Regions from separate parts of the Bacillus shivajii genome, predicted to be linked through region 2. Evidence: riboswitches for the same ligand, from Rfam matches in the RefSeq annotation. Region 2 holds a riboswitch; the other holds the start of a gene.
The links. A riboswitch is a leader RNA that binds a small molecule or an ion and turns the genes downstream of it on or off. The one in region 2 is predicted to bind thiamine pyrophosphate.
Positions count from the first base shown of each region.

Region 1: linked by a shared signal. The riboswitch ahead of LGQ02_RS15390 (Ykof family thiamine-binding protein) and the one ahead of tenA (thiaminase II) in region 2 are both predicted to bind thiamine pyrophosphate.

Region 1 covers NZ_CP084703.1:3,162,379-3,170,569, forward strand. The annotation lists gene sspI (small acid-soluble spore protein SspI) at 1-44, shown strand, start outside; gene LGQ02_RS15365 (M42 family metallopeptidase) at 124-1,200, opposite strand; gene LGQ02_RS15370 (dUTP diphosphatase) at 1,385-1,885, opposite strand; gene LGQ02_RS15375 (sigma-w pathway protein ysdB) at 2,639-3,055, shown strand; gene LGQ02_RS15380 (DUF4190 domain-containing protein) at 3,132-3,422, opposite strand; gene LGQ02_RS15385 (hypothetical protein) at 3,583-3,912, shown strand; TPP riboswitch at 3,982-4,087, shown strand; gene LGQ02_RS15390 (Ykof family thiamine-binding protein) at 4,205-4,807, shown strand; gene LGQ02_RS15395 (ECF transporter S component) at 4,822-5,427, shown strand; gene LGQ02_RS15400 (ABC transporter ATP-binding protein) at 5,408-7,141, shown strand; gene LGQ02_RS15405 (energy-coupling factor transporter transmembrane component T family protein) at 7,125-7,904, shown strand; gene ku (non-homologous end joining protein Ku) at 8,100-8,191, shown strand, end outside.
Region 2 covers NZ_CP084703.1:782,703-790,893, forward strand. The annotation lists gene LGQ02_RS03785 (hypothetical protein) at 1-52, shown strand, start outside; gene guaC (GMP reductase) at 411-1,394, opposite strand; gene LGQ02_RS03795 (alpha/beta hydrolase) at 2,454-4,121, opposite strand; gene pepF (oligoendopeptidase F) at 4,330-6,129, shown strand; TPP riboswitch at 6,335-6,438, shown strand; gene tenA (thiaminase II) at 6,787-7,461, shown strand; gene LGQ02_RS03810 (ABC transporter ATP-binding protein) at 7,454-8,191, shown strand, end outside.

The sequences.
Region 1 (8,191 bases), 2.1 Mb from region 2:
AGCAAGAAGTCATTAACCAAATTTCTCAAGGCTTGCAAAAATAAACATTCTCGCTAGAGGGAGAACGTAAATTTTAAGATAAAAGCTGACCCGATTATAAACGGATCAGCTTTTTCTTATGGTCTATTGAAATGTAATTTCGTCCACTGTTTTACGGTCAAGCTTTTTAATGACTTCTACAATAAGCTTGACTGCGTTTTCGAAGTCATCACGATGTAACATCGCAGCATGTGTATGGATGTAACGTGTTGCAATTGTAATCGATAATGCAGGTACACCATTTGCTGTTAAGTGAATCGCACCAGAGTCTGTTCCTCCACCTGGGACGCTATCAAACTGATAAGGAATTTCCTTATTATCAGCAGTTCCTGTTACGAAGTCACGAAGTCCTTTATGAGATACCATTGATGCATCATACATAATGATTTGTGGCCCGTCACCCATTTTAGCAAGTGCGTCCTTATCAGTTACTCCAGGTGTATCTCCAGCAATTCCTACATCAACAGCAAAGCCGATGTCCGGCTGAATGTGGTTTGCAGAAGTTTTTGCTCCGCGAAGACCTACTTCTTCTTGAACCGTTCCAACACCATACACTGTATTCGGGTGCTCTTCATCTTTTAAGCGGCGAAGTACTTCGATAGCGATCGCACAACCGATACGGTTGTCCCACGCTTTCGCCATTAACATTTTTTCGTTTTTCATGACAGTAAAGTCACAAACTGGTACGACAGAATCGCCAGGGCGAACACCGAACTCCTCAGCTTCTTCACGACTTGTAGCACCGATGTCGATAAACATTTCTTTTTTATCAACGGATTTCTTCCTTTGCTCTGGTGGTAAAATGTGTGGTGGTTTTGAACCGATTACACCAGGAACATTCCCGTTACGTGTCATGACCGTTACGCGTTGAGCAAGCATGACTTGCTCCCACCATCCACCTACACATTGAAACTTTAAGTAGCCACGGTCATCAATGTTTGTTACCATAAATCCAATTTCATCTAAGTGGCCGGCAACCATGACTTTCGGGCCGTTTTCGTCTCCTGTTTTCTTAGCGATTAAGCTTCCTAAGTGATCTGTTTCCACTTCGTCCGCAAATGGCGAAATGTAACTCTTCATCACTTCGCGTGCTTCACGCTCATTACCAGGGATCCCATTTGCATCTGTTAGATCCTTTAGCATCTTCAACGTATTATCCATAACCTTATGTACCCCCTATTTCTTATACTCCTACCAAAAATATATTCTGATAGTATAAAAAGTTAAAAAATTATGTCACTTTTATCATTATAACGGCTTTTAAGTATAATCTCAATTTTCGTTTTTGAGTGCTTTTTGAGTGCCAGGCACCTTTATAACTGAATTTGTATCATTATACAGACAGTTAATATCCAGAGTCTTGACGCTCATGGTTAATTTCATTTTTTTCTTCGTAAGCAGAAATGATGTCTTGTTCTGTAAACCCTAACACAGAACCTAAAGATAAATAGGTGTGAAATAATTGTTCAAAGCTTTTTCGATCTCCTTCCTTTCTCAACGTTCCAATTGACTCAATCACTGCATAAAAATAAGGTACAAGGCTCTGTCCTTCTTTTTTTCCTTCCTCAGAAAATGGAATAAGTGGTTGATCTTCATAACCGTATTCGAGGCCGACTGATAAAATAAAATGAATTCCGTCAACATACTCTTCTAGAATGGTTGTTTGTGGTGACGGTCCTTTTTCACTCCAAAATTTAAAGCAGCGTGTTTCATTGGCAAGTTCGGAAATCTCAACGTGTAATGCCATCAGCTTCCGGTCTAATAACGATTCCGTTTGTAAGCGATGCTTTTCTTCAATATAAGTATCCAATTCTTTTTGCTTTTTATATAACTCAGTAAAATTCATTGTTTCACACCTTTAATCAATTTTTGTTTTTATTTGAATGGATTTCATAATTACGTTTTTTTCGCAGTGAAACGAATGATATTATAAATACTTCATTAAATGTACGTTTGTACTATCAGAATTTATTAATTTATGGTAGATAGATAAGTGCTTCTGCGCCGCTACGCTTGCTCGTCGCAGGTGAAGAGTACTAAGAATCTCTTTAACGATAAGCCAAGTTTTGTTTACACTATAAGAATGTATAAAATTTTAGCTAAGGAGCAATTTCGACGTAGTGAAAATTTCTTTGTGTATAGTATAAGTGCAACTACGCCTTTGTCTTCGCCTTAAAGGCTCACCAATCGGCGAGTTTTCTTTAGAAGTGAACGTAACAAAAGGCGGCGACTCCCGGAGGATCAGCGCAGTCTGAAGATCCACTTAGGCGAAGATTTGTTGAGCCTAAGTTAGCTGAAGACAAGCCCTCGGGAAAGCGTCCGTCTGAAGTGAAGTTCACACTCATCATTCGAAATTTCGCATCATATTTTGAGTTATGAAATTGATTCATTTGAAAAAATCCATCCATTATTATAACAAAGAAAAAGTTTCATTTTGAAACCATATCACAAATGACTCGTAAATATATAATAAGTGGACTTTATTTAGATTTTAATGATACAAAAAAGGGAATATAATGACTAGTAACTAATTGATTGAGAGTAGTAAAATAGTGTGCACATAAAAGGATCAACAAATGCCACATAAGGAGAGATAACAATGACTGTGATCTTATTTCGATTGTTCCTTCTAATAGCCATAGGGATCATTATATACAGTGCCATTAAATATTGGCTTGACCCACGCAGGAAGCTCGAATCAGCCCATCGTAATGGTGAGTTTTATTTGCTTGATGAGCCTAGTAATGTACGAAAAAATTTACTGTTCACATACGGAACGGTCATGTTTGAAGGAGAGAAATTCCTTGGAACAACTGATGAGTCATTTGAAGTTACATCGATTATGATCTGGACAGAGGATAATGATCGGTTGAAAGGACTCACGAAAAATGACTTTAAATTTATTGAAAAAGAAATATTAATCCGTTATCCAAAAGCAAAAATCGAATGGAAACGTCCGATCAGCGATTTACTAAAGAAGATGAAAAATGAGGAACGACTTTCATTAAAAGAATAAACAAGGGCTACCCTATCAAGCTGTAAAAGATCAATCAGGATATCGAGAAAACTTGATACGATCCAGCCCTTTTTTGTCATGTTACTGATGGGTTCATATAAATATTAAAGATAACAAAGATGATAATGATAGGCAAAATAATTGCTAATAAATTACATACAACTCCGGCAATCGCTATATACTTTCCTTTCTGAGCGGTCTTTTTCGTCTCAAGCAGAGCGATAACACCTAATATCATGCCTAAAAGGCCTAATATCATTCCGATCCAAACAAAAACGATGAACAAAAGAGCAATGATTCCAACTACTAAAGAAACGACAGCCTTTGTATTATTTTTTTCTATTTTTCCTACTTGAAAGCCAGTCACCTTCAGGCCCCTTTCTTCTCAAACTTAATTGAATGATTAAGTGAAAAATGATCTTTTCTTGCATCATTTCATACATATACAAGCGTTGCAATGATATGCACTACAGCAAATAAAAGTTATAGTCAGTACCGATTGAATGATTCTGATATAGGAGGAAGAAATGAATACTCATAAATCAATCAGCTGTGATCATTGTGCAAAAAAATTGACGTATCGTACTGATCTCGTTGTGGCAACAGTTTTTCTAGCGGTCGTCCCGTACTGTCACAATTGTTTTGTTAAGAAAATTAAAGGTATGTCTACACTACTTGTGGATAACACACCAGTGAATGGCACAGCCTCGAACGTTTTTTCCGTTTTAGCACTCATTTTTTTACCTCTTTTATTTTTCATCGATTCGCCAGTTAGGTGGGGATTTATAGCGCTTATTCTCCTCTCTCTTGGGTATAGAGCTTATTCTTACTTTGCATATGAACGTCACTTACATTAAGATTAAAATCAATGACTTTACAAAACAAGTTTTTTATCGTTAGAATATAAATAACAACATTATAACCGTAATTCGCACTAGGGGTGCTATAACGCTGAGAGACAGGTGAAATTCCTGTTAACCCTTTGAACCCGAACTAGATAATACTAGCGTGGGGAAGTGCCAGTGACGTCATATGAATATGATACGTTTGACTATCACTGCATTTCCTTGTGGAAGTGCAGTTTTTTTATTGCCCTTTAAGCGAAAATACGGAACGATGTTGAACATATTTTCAAGGAGGAATATTTTCATGCAAGGATTAAGTTGTGGAACTAGTAGAATTGTTGGATGTCGTTTTTCCGTTTATCCAATGACCGACAGATTTGTTGATGTCATTAAAGGAGCGCTAACGGAAGTTGATACGAGCAAAGTATGGATGAAAACAGATGATGTAAGTACATGTATTCGCGGAAGAAGTGAACATGTTTTTGATGTAACAAAAGCGATTTATGTTCATGCTGCAAAAACGGGTGTACACGTTGTCTTCAATGGAACATTTTCAATTGGTTGTCCTGGTGACTCTGATGGAGATACGTACATGTCAGAAGATGATGTCAGGTTAAACGAAGAAGCATCTCAACAAGAAAATATAGAAGTAGCTTCGCAATTTGCCCTCTATCCGATGAATAACGAAAATTATATGCAAGTCATTGCAGACCAGATTGGTATTGCTAAGGAGCACGGGACATTTACAAAAGGTGTTCATTACGCTTCACGCCTTGACGGTGATGCAAATGATGTTTTTAAAACGTTAGAAGAAGCGTTTGTCAATGCTTCGAAAACAGATGAACGTAGCCATGTGACGATGACAACAGCAATTTCAGCGAACAGTCCATCAAAGAAAGATAAATAAGGGGGACAAGTGTCATGACGAGTAAATGGAATTTACGTGAAATTGTCCTTATGTCGATATTAGGTGTCGTCTTCGGAGTTATTTATCTCCTTTTTTACTTTTTCGGTCAAGGCTTAAGAAATGTGTTAACTCCATTTGGCCTTGGTCCATTTGGCTACGAAGTGATTTTTGGGATTTGGTTCATCGTTTCGATCATTACAGCTTATATTATTCGAAAACCAGGAGCTGCACTTATCTCAGAGACAATTGCTGCTACGATTCAAGTATTAATCGGAAGCCCTGCAGGACCGCGACTGATTATCACAGGAATTATCCAAGGACTAGGTGCCGAAGCCGTGTTCGCTGCAACAAAATGGCAAAACTACACAACAAAAGTTCTCGTTTTAGCCGGAATGTCTGCGGCTATTTTCAGCTTTGTATGGGGATGGTATATCTCAGGTTTTGCTGCATTATCTACTGAACTTGTAACAGCGATGTTTATTGTCCGTCTCATTAGTGGTGCACTTCTAGCTGGTTTATTAGGTAAATACATTAGCGATCAACTTGCCAATACCGGTGTACTACGAAGCTATGCTCTTGGGAAGGAGTGGAAAGCACAACGTGAAAACAAAGCATCTTAATAAAGAAAGTCCTCTCATTTCTGTAGAGGACTTCTCTTTTGATTATGACTCTCAAAAAAATCCGACGATTAAAAATATGAATTTACGAATCGAAAGAAATGAAACGGTTCTCCTAATGGGACCAAGTGGCTCAGGAAAAAGCACGCTAGCCCTTTGTTTGAATGGATTATATCCAGATGCTGTAGAAGGTTGGAAAAAAGGGAGTATTTATTATAAAGGAGAAAACATTGAGTCATTTGAAAAAGGTGTATTAAATAAGAGAATCGGTGTGGTCTTCCAAGATCCTGAAAGCCAATTTTGTATGGTAACTGTCGAAAACGAACTTGCCTTCACAATGGAAAACATCCAAGTTCCTCGTGAAGAAATGAAGCCACGCATTGAGAAGATCGTACGTCAAGTGGGGATTGAATCATTACTAAAAAGGCCAATCCATGAACTTTCCGGTGGACAAAAACAAAAGGTTGCTCTTGCTTCTGTCCTTCTTTTAGAACCGGAATTAATCATTTTAGACGAACCGACAGCAAACTTAGACCCCTATTCACGTAAAGGGTTTATTGATTTGATCGGTCAATTAAAAGTAAATCATCATTTAGCCGTTCTCATTATTGAACACCAGCTTGACGACTGGCTATCATTTACTGATCGTGTCATATGCCTAAGTCATCAAGGGGAAAAAATTGCAGAAGGAGAGCCTGGCTCGATCTTTTACAAAAATGCAGATTTGCTCCTAAAAGAAGGAGTTCATTTACCGAAAGTGGTCGAAACGTACTTAAAGCATGGTCAGCCATTTGCTTTTGATGAAAACTATTGCCCTTTATCGGAAAGAGAACTTGCTTTATTTTTTGCTGAGAAAAATAAAGGTTTCAACTTATACGTAAGTCCGTCCAAACCTACCATTAAAGAAAGTTCCCCAATCCTTTCATTGAAAGATGTTTCGTATTCAAGGAAAAAAAAGCAACAAGTGTTACGGGACATAGATATTGATTTTCATGAAGGCGAATTTATCGGCATCGTCGGTGAAAACGGAGCAGGTAAATCAACACTTTTACAAATATTGGCTGGGATTTTAACACCAACTACTGGCTCACGATCGTTACTTGGTAAAGACTTTAAAAAGTGGTCTGAACATGAGTTACGAAAAAATCTTGGGTTTGTGTTCCAAAACCCTGAACATCAATTTATAACGGACACCGTTTATGATGAACTTGCATTTGGTATGAAGTTAAATCGTGATAAAGAGCACGATATTAGAGAAAAAGTTACACATTTACTATCACGATTTCGATTAGAAGGTAAGATGTGGAGCAATCCTTTCGCGTTAAGTGGAGGGCAAAAGCGTCGTTTAAGTGTTGCAACAATGCTTGATGAGACGCCTAAAATATTGCTTTTCGATGAACCGACTTTCGGTCAAGATGCAAAAACGACAGAAGAACTCATGATCATGATCAATTCTTTGCGTGAACAAGGAACAACAATTGTTTTTGTAACGCATGATATGGAATTAGTTGATCGATATTGTGAGCGTGTCATCGTTCTCCATAAAGGAGAGGTTTCCTTTCAAGGGGCCCAAAACAAACTTTGGGAAAATGACGATCTCATTGCAAAAGCACATTTGCGATTGCCATACCGCATTCGGTTAAAAAATGAACTCAACAACGTAAAACGAGAAGCTCGTTCGAAAGGAGTGGATCGAGAACATGTTAGAATCCATTAATCCATCGGTGAAAGCCTTCACTATTTTTATTCCGGGATTATTGTTAGCATTTATTTTCGATCCTGTCACCCCTGCTATTTATTTATTATTTACGATTACCATGACATTCTTATTAAGTAATATCCCCTTTAAGAAGTGGCTTATGATCTTCACACCTTTTGTTTTACTTTCACTTGGTTTTGCATGGATGACTGCATTATACACGGGGGATTCTTTTTCCGGTGGTGAAGTAATTTTGGCGTTTTGGTGGTTCGAAGTCGACTATCAAAACTTGATGGTCGCTATAAGTCTTGGACTTCGTTCATTATGCTTAGTTGCGCTTTCACTCATGTTTGTACTAACAACAGATTCTACGAAGTTCATGCTTAGTCTAATGCAGCAATGTAAACTCCCACCTAAATTTACGTATGGGATCCTAGCAGGTTATCGATTCTTGCCAACGTTTAAGCACGAACTAGAAATTCTTCGGCAAGCCCATCGTATTCGCGGGGTTGGCAGAGCACGTGGTATTAAGGAGAAAGTTTATCAAATAAGGCGCTATGCCATTCCATTACTCGCTAATGCGATTCGAAAAGCAGAACGAGTCGCAATCGCAATGGAATCAAAAGGTTTCACCGGTTCAACAGATCGCACACACTACTATAAACTAACCGTTAAAAAACGTGACTGGGTGTTTCTCTCAGGCTTTGTGATCGTCCTGTTCGGTGCAGTCTATGTATCATATCAACTCGGACACTTAAATGTATTTGGAAGAAAATTTTAAAGGAAGTAGGCATTGCATAGCCTAGCAATCCCCATTTATCCCCAGGTGCCAGGCACCTGGGGATTTTTGTCACTTCACTAACCTCGCCTGTTACCAAATAATACCATGTACCAGACACCTGGGATTATTTGGTTCCGTTTAGCCAGCCTCCCTTGAACATACTAAGAAAAAGACGGTTAAGGAGGATTATGAACGATGCATACGATCTGGAAAGGTTCGATTTCCTTTGGCCTTGTAAACATCCCAATTAAATTACATGCGGCTACTGAAAATAAAGACGTGAAGTT
Region 2 (8,191 bases):
TTCTGCGTTCGTTGTAGCAGCCATCGTGCAAATGTTTGCTAGTAAAAAGTAGAGTCAAATAACTTGATGAGTTCACTTACAAATGTGTAGGTGAACTTTTTTATACTACGAGAATCAATAAAATTATAGTCGATGACAGCCCCTGCGATTACTCGTCGCAACTCTTAGTGTAATTATAGGAGTTGAGCTTGTGACAACGAAGGCTTACTTCCACAGGGTGCGGTGACTTCAGCGTTGAACACAGAACGTGATTGACGATAGCCGAAGTTCCTCATAAGGATAAAGCATAAGCGCTTCAATGTAAGCACACTTCGCTTACTAAGAATCTCTGTAACGATAAACTATGCTTTAATACGAAAAAAGGGCGCAAAATAGCGCCCGTATAAGTTTCTATAAAACCTTGTTTTTCATTAATATACTCTATCACCGTTGAAGATCGAACTTTTGACGACAACATAGTCTACGTGACGGATGGCGTCTAGCTTACTTCCACCTGCGTAAGAAATGGATGATTGGAGGTCCTGTTGCATTTCAATAAGTGTATCCATTAATGAACCTTTATGTTCCACGTACATTTTTTTCCCTTCAACGTTCTTTTTTTCACCTTTTTGGAACTCAGAAGCAGAGCCAAAATATTCTTTATAAAGCTTTCCATCCTTATCAACCGTCTCACCAGGTGACTCTTCGTGTCCAGCAAACAGAGAACCAACCATCACCATCGTTGCACCGAAGCGAATTGATTTTGCGATGTCACCGTGTGTGCGGATCCCGCCATCAGCAATAATTGGTTTACTAGCAGCTTTTGCACACCAGCGAAGGGCAGCTAACTGCCAACCACCAGTACCGAATCCGGTTTTAATTTTCGTAATACATACTTTCCCTGGGCCAATTCCAACTTTTGTAGCATCAGCACCCGCGTTTTCTAACTCTCTGACTGCTTCAGGTGTCCCAACGTTACCGGCAATGACGAAGCTTTCAGGAAGGTATTTTTTAATATGTTGCACCATTTTTATGACTGCATTAGAGTGACCGTGCGCAATGTCAATTGTTATGAATTCTGGTGTAAGGTGTTCTTCTTTCAACTGACGAACGAACTCATACTCCTCATCCTTTACCCCAACACTTATGGAAGCATATAATCCGCGTGCCTTCATTTCTTTTATAAAAGAAATACGCGTTTCTGGTTCGAATCGATGCATAACATAGAAATAACCATTTTCGGCTAAAAATAAAGCAATCTTCTCATCTATAATCGTCTGCATATTTGCTGGGACGACTGGTAGCTTAAATGTATGCCCACCTAAAGTTACTGTAGTATCACACTCTGATCGACTGTTTACAACACACTTTGCGGGAATTAACTGAATATCTTCGTAATCAAACACATTTTCCATAACTTCCACCCCTAAAATACGAATGTTTATTTGTTTTTGTGAAATCAATGTTCGTACATAGAGTAATTTACACGATAATAAAGGTGATGTCAAAGTATTTTCATAATTTCATATAAAAAATGGACTTTTAGTATATGGATCAATTTCATAACTCAAAATAAGGTGGGAAATTCAAAATGTGAGCGTGAACTTCACTTGAGACGGACGCTTTCCCAAGGGCTTGTCTTCAGCTAACTTAGGCTTGACAACTCTTCGCCTAAGTGGATCTTCAGCTCGTTGCTCCTGCGCCACTACGCTTGCTCGTCGCAGGTAAAGAGTGCTCCTGCGGTTACTCGTCGCAGACTCCGTGCCTCTTCCTCTTCAAGCTCTTCTTGGAAGTGGATGCGTCGAGGCAGCTCGAAGAATATTCGGTGAAGCAAATGCTCGTTGCTCCTGCGGTTACTCGTCGCAGACTCCGTGCCTCTTCCTCTTCAAGCTCTTCTTGGAAGTGGATGCGTCGAGGCAGCTCGAAGAATATTCGGTGAAGCAAATGCTCGTTGCTCCTGCGGTTACTCGTCGCAGCTCGAAGCAGTTCGAAGAAGTATTGCTCGTCGCTGATTCTCTGGGAGTCGCCGTCTTTAGTTACGTTCACTTATAAACAAAACTTGGCTTTTCGTTAAAGAGCTTCTTAGTAAGCGAAGTGTGCTTACTTAGAAGCTCTTATGCTTTAGTGCAAGTCTAAATGGCGAAAGCCTTAGTTGCAGTTATACTATCGACCATAAATTATTAAATTCTGATAGTACAAATAAAACGTACATTTAATGGGAAAAATTTAATAGCATTCGTTTCATTGCGCAAAAAACGGAATGATGAAATTGATTCATATAGATGGATGTAGTAAAGGTTCACTAGTAAAACATGGGGAGGTAATTAAATCGGTGAAGTTGCACGAGTAGGAGAGTCGCAAGTGAAGGAAGGAAGTCGCAAGTAATCCGAAAAAACTTGGTGAATTGAGAAAATCATGAACAAATCATACTCACGAACAAACCTCCCAAAAGAACCGATCAACCTTCATAAATGCTATCCTTCCTGAAACTGATACATGAAACGTTCCATATAGTACATAAACAATTGATTATAGTAACCAGAAAAGTACGAGTTACTTGCATGGCCTGCAAATGGCATTAAAATTAAGGCTGCATTTCCACTTCCGTTTTCATCATACGTTTGATCGAACTTTTTTGAAATGCTCTCGTCAACAAGGCCATCGTGTGTTCCTTGGAATATTAATGCAGGAGGGCTATTTTCATCTACTAAGAGTGCAGGTTCTGACAATTCTTCTTCGCCTTCTATTCCGAGAAGTGGCGCTAATCCATTTGCGGGATAAATAGGAATAATACCCTTTACATGAACGTTCGGATTTAAGTCATTATATTTTCCAGTTGCTATTCCTAATCCGACAGCATTTGCTAATTGCCCGCCTGCAGAGCTCCCTGATATAAAGACAGAATCTAGATTAGCATCAAATGTATCGTGGTTTTCCACTAAAAAATCAGTAAAGATACCGATGTGGCGTACCATATCATCAATTGTAAATCCAGCAACCGTGTGCCCAGGTACACTGAGGAATTTAAAAAATTTCTCTTCATGACTAAGTCCGTGTTGTACATCGAAAACAACGTATCCTTGACTTGCAAAGTGCTTACTCACTTGAATGTTATTTAAAGATCCTTTATCTCCGGCTGTCCAACCGCCGCCATGGATACGTAATAACACAGAGTTGTTACCAGGTAAATCTGTACGGTTTTCAGGTGGCAAATACGCATCGAAATGTAGTGAAATCCCCTTGTCTACACCAGCTTTTCCTTCATAAAAAAGAACATCTTCCATTACACGATATTCACCAGATGGTGTGCCGAAGAAATATTTTGGGAGAGAAAAGTGTATATTGGAAACGTTAATATGTTTATCTTCAGGAATGATGTTTTCTGTTTTTTGATCAAAAGCTTTTATATAGTGAGCTTCTACATCATCGATTGCAAATAATGTCGTTACAAGCGGTAAACTGAAAATAACGGTTAAGGCAATTCCAATAGTGGAAATAAATATTTTTAGAAATAATGAGGTCTTAGATGAAAACATGTTTAACATGAGCACGCTCGCCGCAAGAAAAATAAAACTTAAAAATAGTGAGTGCTGAGGTAAACCCATTTCAATGAAGTTACCGCTTTTTCCTCTTAATAGTTGGTAGGATAAATACACCCCCAGTAATAAAAAAATGCTTAAAGCTATGAGGCATTCGACCTTCAATACCGTTTTCGTTGCGTTTTTCATTCGACTATTTCTCTTGTATTTACCATTCGTTTTGTCACGCAATTTTAGGATAGATACGACAGCACCTAATGCAAATAGAGAAAAAATCAAAGTGATGGACACAACACTTTGAGATGACATATTCGAAATATCGATCGATGCCCGTTTGTTCATAATTGGAATGGTAATCATGGCAACGATTGTAAAAAGTAAATAGAGATAGTCCATGCCTCTTATTCCACTTTTATATAGGGTTACGATGATATTGAAAAGTAGTGTAAATAGGAAACCCCCCCCGTAAATATTCCACATTTTATGATAATCATTTATGACTAAGTAAGCGATCCCAAGTAAAATTGACAAAATATTAGAAGCGACTAATGCCATTATGAAAAAATGTGCTTTTCTTTTTTCATATGTTTGGGAACTGTTCATGTTTGTTGCTCCTTCTAGAAAAATAAAATTTCTTTTGACTATTAATTTGTCACGTAAGTTGGATTCAATACGAGAAATTCTTCTTTAGATGAATTTATCGAAAATTCTTTCGATTATATTTTAATAGCGCCTGTTCTCCTTTATAATAGAAATAACCTTCGGAATCCGAAATAATCCAGGTTCAAAATATGAGAAAGGAATGATATGAATGGGGAAGACGTTAATGAGGTCTGAAGTTCCTATTGAACAAACATGGAACTTAGCGGACTTATTTGCAACAGAGGAAGCTTGGGAGAGTGAATTAAAGGCCATTGAAAGCGATATTGAAATGGTGACGAAATATAAAGGGAAACTTGGAGAGAGTGCAGTGGTACTGTTAGATTGTTTACAAGCAAAAGATGCACTGCAAGAACGTGTCATGCGTGTGATGACATACGCTCATCTTCGTCAATCTGGTGATGGGACAGATCCAAACAATCAAGCGAATTCCGCCCGAGTCGGCTCACTTATGTCCCAAGTCAATGCAAGTACATCATTTATCCGGTCTGAAATCCTTGAACTCGATGATCAAAAGATTGAAAATTACATAGAGCAAGAAGAAGGGTTGAAGGAGTATGAAAAAACATTGTCGGATTTATTGGAAATGAAGCCTCATAAGCTTAGTTCTGATGCAGAAGAAGTACTAGCCGCTTTTAGTGAAGTGATGAATGCACCTTATATGACTTATGAACGTAGCAAGACGTCAGACATGCAGTTTTCTTCTTTTACGACAGATGACGGTGAAGAACATCCGTTAACGTTTAATTCATTTCCTAATTACGAAGGCTCTTCAGATACAGAGCTACGTCGAAACGCGTATGACTCGTTTGTTGCGACACTAGAGCAGTATAAAAATACGTATGCTGCGACATATGCGACAGAAGTGAAAAAACAAGTCGTTGAAGCGCGCCTTAGAAACTATGATTCAGTTACAGATATGCTCCTTCATGAGCAACAAGTCACGAAAGAGATGTATCATAATCAGTTAGATACAATACAAACGGAGCTTGCGCCACATATGCGCCGTTATGCGAAGTTGAAAAAACGTGTTCTCGGGTTGGAACAAATGAAATTTAGTGATCTGAAAGCGCCACTTGATCCAGAATTTGAACCTGAAATTACGTATGAAGAAGCATCAAAGCTTGTCCTAGAATCACTTGAAGTGATGGGGCCTGAATATATGGAGATCATGAAGCAAGGAGTGCACAGTCGCTGGGTTGATCGTGCTGACAACGTCGGAAAGCGTTCTGGAGCGTTCTGCTCAAGTCCTTATGGTGTTCACCCGTATATTTTAATGACGTGGAGTGATTCGATGAGAAATGCGTTTACGCTTGCGCATGAACTAGGTCATGCCGGTCACTTCCGGTTAGCTGGTCGTTATCAAAACATCTCGAATACTCGTCCGTCTAGATATTTTATAGAAGCCCCGTCAACAATGAATGAGATGTTATTAAGCCAGCACATCTTAGCGAAGCCAAATGATGATCGAATGCGCCGGTGGGTCATTCTCCAGTCCTTAGGAACGTATTATCACAACTTTGTCACTCATATTTTAGAAGGCGAGCTTCAACGTCGTGTGTACGACTTAGCAGACGAAGGAACGCCAATTACGGCTAAACTTCTATGTGAGCAAAAAAAGGAGTTGTTGTCGCAATTTTGGGGCGATGCGGTTGAAATCGATGACGGGGCAGGGTTAACGTGGATGCGCCAGCCTCATTATTATATGGGACTATATCCATATACGTACTCTGCAGGGTTAACCGCCTCAACAGCAGCCGCGCAAACGATCAAGGAAGAAGGGCAACCGGCTGTTGATCGATGGATTTCTGCTTTAAAAGCTGGAGGAACGTTAAAACCACTCGAGCTTATGCAGCTAGCTGGCGTCGATATGTCAACACCTGATCCGATTAAAAAAGCCGTAGCTTACGTCGGTACCTTAGTCGATGAGCTGGAAAGAAGTTTTGAATAAATAAGAAATTCTATTTATAACCGTTAAACCCTCTACAGGTCCTCTAGTTGATTCCATAAAATTTCCAGGTGCCTGGCACCTGGAAGCATCTAGAAATTAATGGTTATACTTTTTGGGGGACTGTCATATATTTTCTTCAGTTGTTGATTAAACCATATAAGTATGGTACAAATATTCATAGATTAATGATTTCGAAAATTAAATAGAATCACTCTAGGGGTGCTTATCGAAGCTGAGAGAGACGACAGGTCTTAACCCTTTTAACCTGATCTAGTTCGTACTAGCGTAGGGAAGAAGTGTAATATGATAAATGAATGACGTGTATTTTTTTCAATATACGTGCAAAAATTTATTAAGTTTTTTAACCACTTCTTGCTATAGGAGTGGTTTTATTTTTTGTCACACTTTAAGAATTTTTAACTTTGCTAAAGGATTAAAGTAACTGCTCCTGCGTTTACTCGTCGCAGGTCGGAGTTATTTCGACGAAGCTGTTGCTTTGTGCTCCTGCGGTTACTCGTCGCAACTCGAAGTTTAATCAATGGAGTTATGCTTGTGGCAACTAAGGCTGTCGCCATTAGGACTTGGCGATAAGCCAAGTTTTGTTTATGATGTTTTAACGATAGTTAGAGTCATTAAAAAATAAAGGAGTGAAAAAGCATGAAATTTAGTGAACGATTACACGAAAACTTGAAACCGATTTGGCGTAAAAACCATGCCCACCCATTTGTGCAAGGGATTGGGGAAGGAACGTTAGAAAAGGACAAATTCCGATTTTTTATGATCCAAGATTATCTTTATTTAATTGACTATGCGAAACTATTTGCAATTGGTGCAATGAAGGCAAAAGATGTTGAGACGATGGGGAAGTTTGCTAACTTGTTAGATTCAACTCTAAACGAGGAAATGTCTTTGCATCGAGAGTACGCAAAAAAGTTTGGAATTAGTGAAGAAGAGCTCGAAACAGCAAAACCAGCTCCAACAACGCTTGCATATACACACTACATGTTACATGTCGGTCAAAATGGAGGCTTAGCCGAACTTGTCGCCGCTCTTTTGCCTTGTATGTGGAGCTACTGGGAAATCGGTAAAGAGTTGAATGAAAAGCCTGGAGCAAGTGAGCATGAATTTTACGGAGGGTGGATTCAAATGTATAGCTCTGACGAATTTGGTCAGCTGGCAACATGGTGCATTGATTTACTTGACGAGTTGACCGCAGGAAAGCCAGAAGAAGAGCTTGTAAAACTAGAGGAAATCTTCTTAAATACAACACGGTTTGAGTATATGTTTTGGGATATGTCTTATCGTCAAGAGATGTGGCCAACAGATGAGTGAACCAGTATTACAGTTTGAAGGTGTCAGCTTTCACTATGCAAAGGACAAAGGGCAGGACGTTACATTAATCATTGATAGCCTTCAACTCGACGTAAAGCCTGGTGAGTTTGTAAGCATCGTTGGCCCGAGTGGATCAGGAAAAAGTACATTGTTTAAATTAATTACCGGCTTAGAACAACCTACTGCTGGTAATATATTGATCAACGGTGAGGTGTTTGAGGATCGACTCGGTCATGTTGGGTATATGCCTCAACAAGATTTGCTCATGCCTTGGCGAACGATTATTGATAACGCATCTTTGCCACTAGAATTAAAAGGGGTAAAGAAACGCCAAGCTCATGAACAGGTAAGAGGCCTTTTAGAAGAGTTTGGTTTGAAAGGTACCGAAAACAAATATCCGGGTGATTTATCTGGAGGTATGAAACAAAGAGTCTCTTTTTTACGGACGATTTTAAGTGGTTCTAATGTCTTGCTTTTAGATGAGCCATTTAGTGCCTTAGATGCGATAACTAGGATATCCATGCAAGAATGGTTATTAGAGCAATGGAAAAAGTGGCAAAAAACGGTTTTATTCATTACCCATGATGTAGATGAAGCGTTATTTTTATCAGACCGAGTGTTCATTCTTACAGAAACACCTGTTCAGCAACTTCAAGAGGTTTACGTTCCGACAAAGCGCCCAAGATCGATTCATGATTTAAGTGAACCATCTGTTGTTGAATTGAAACAT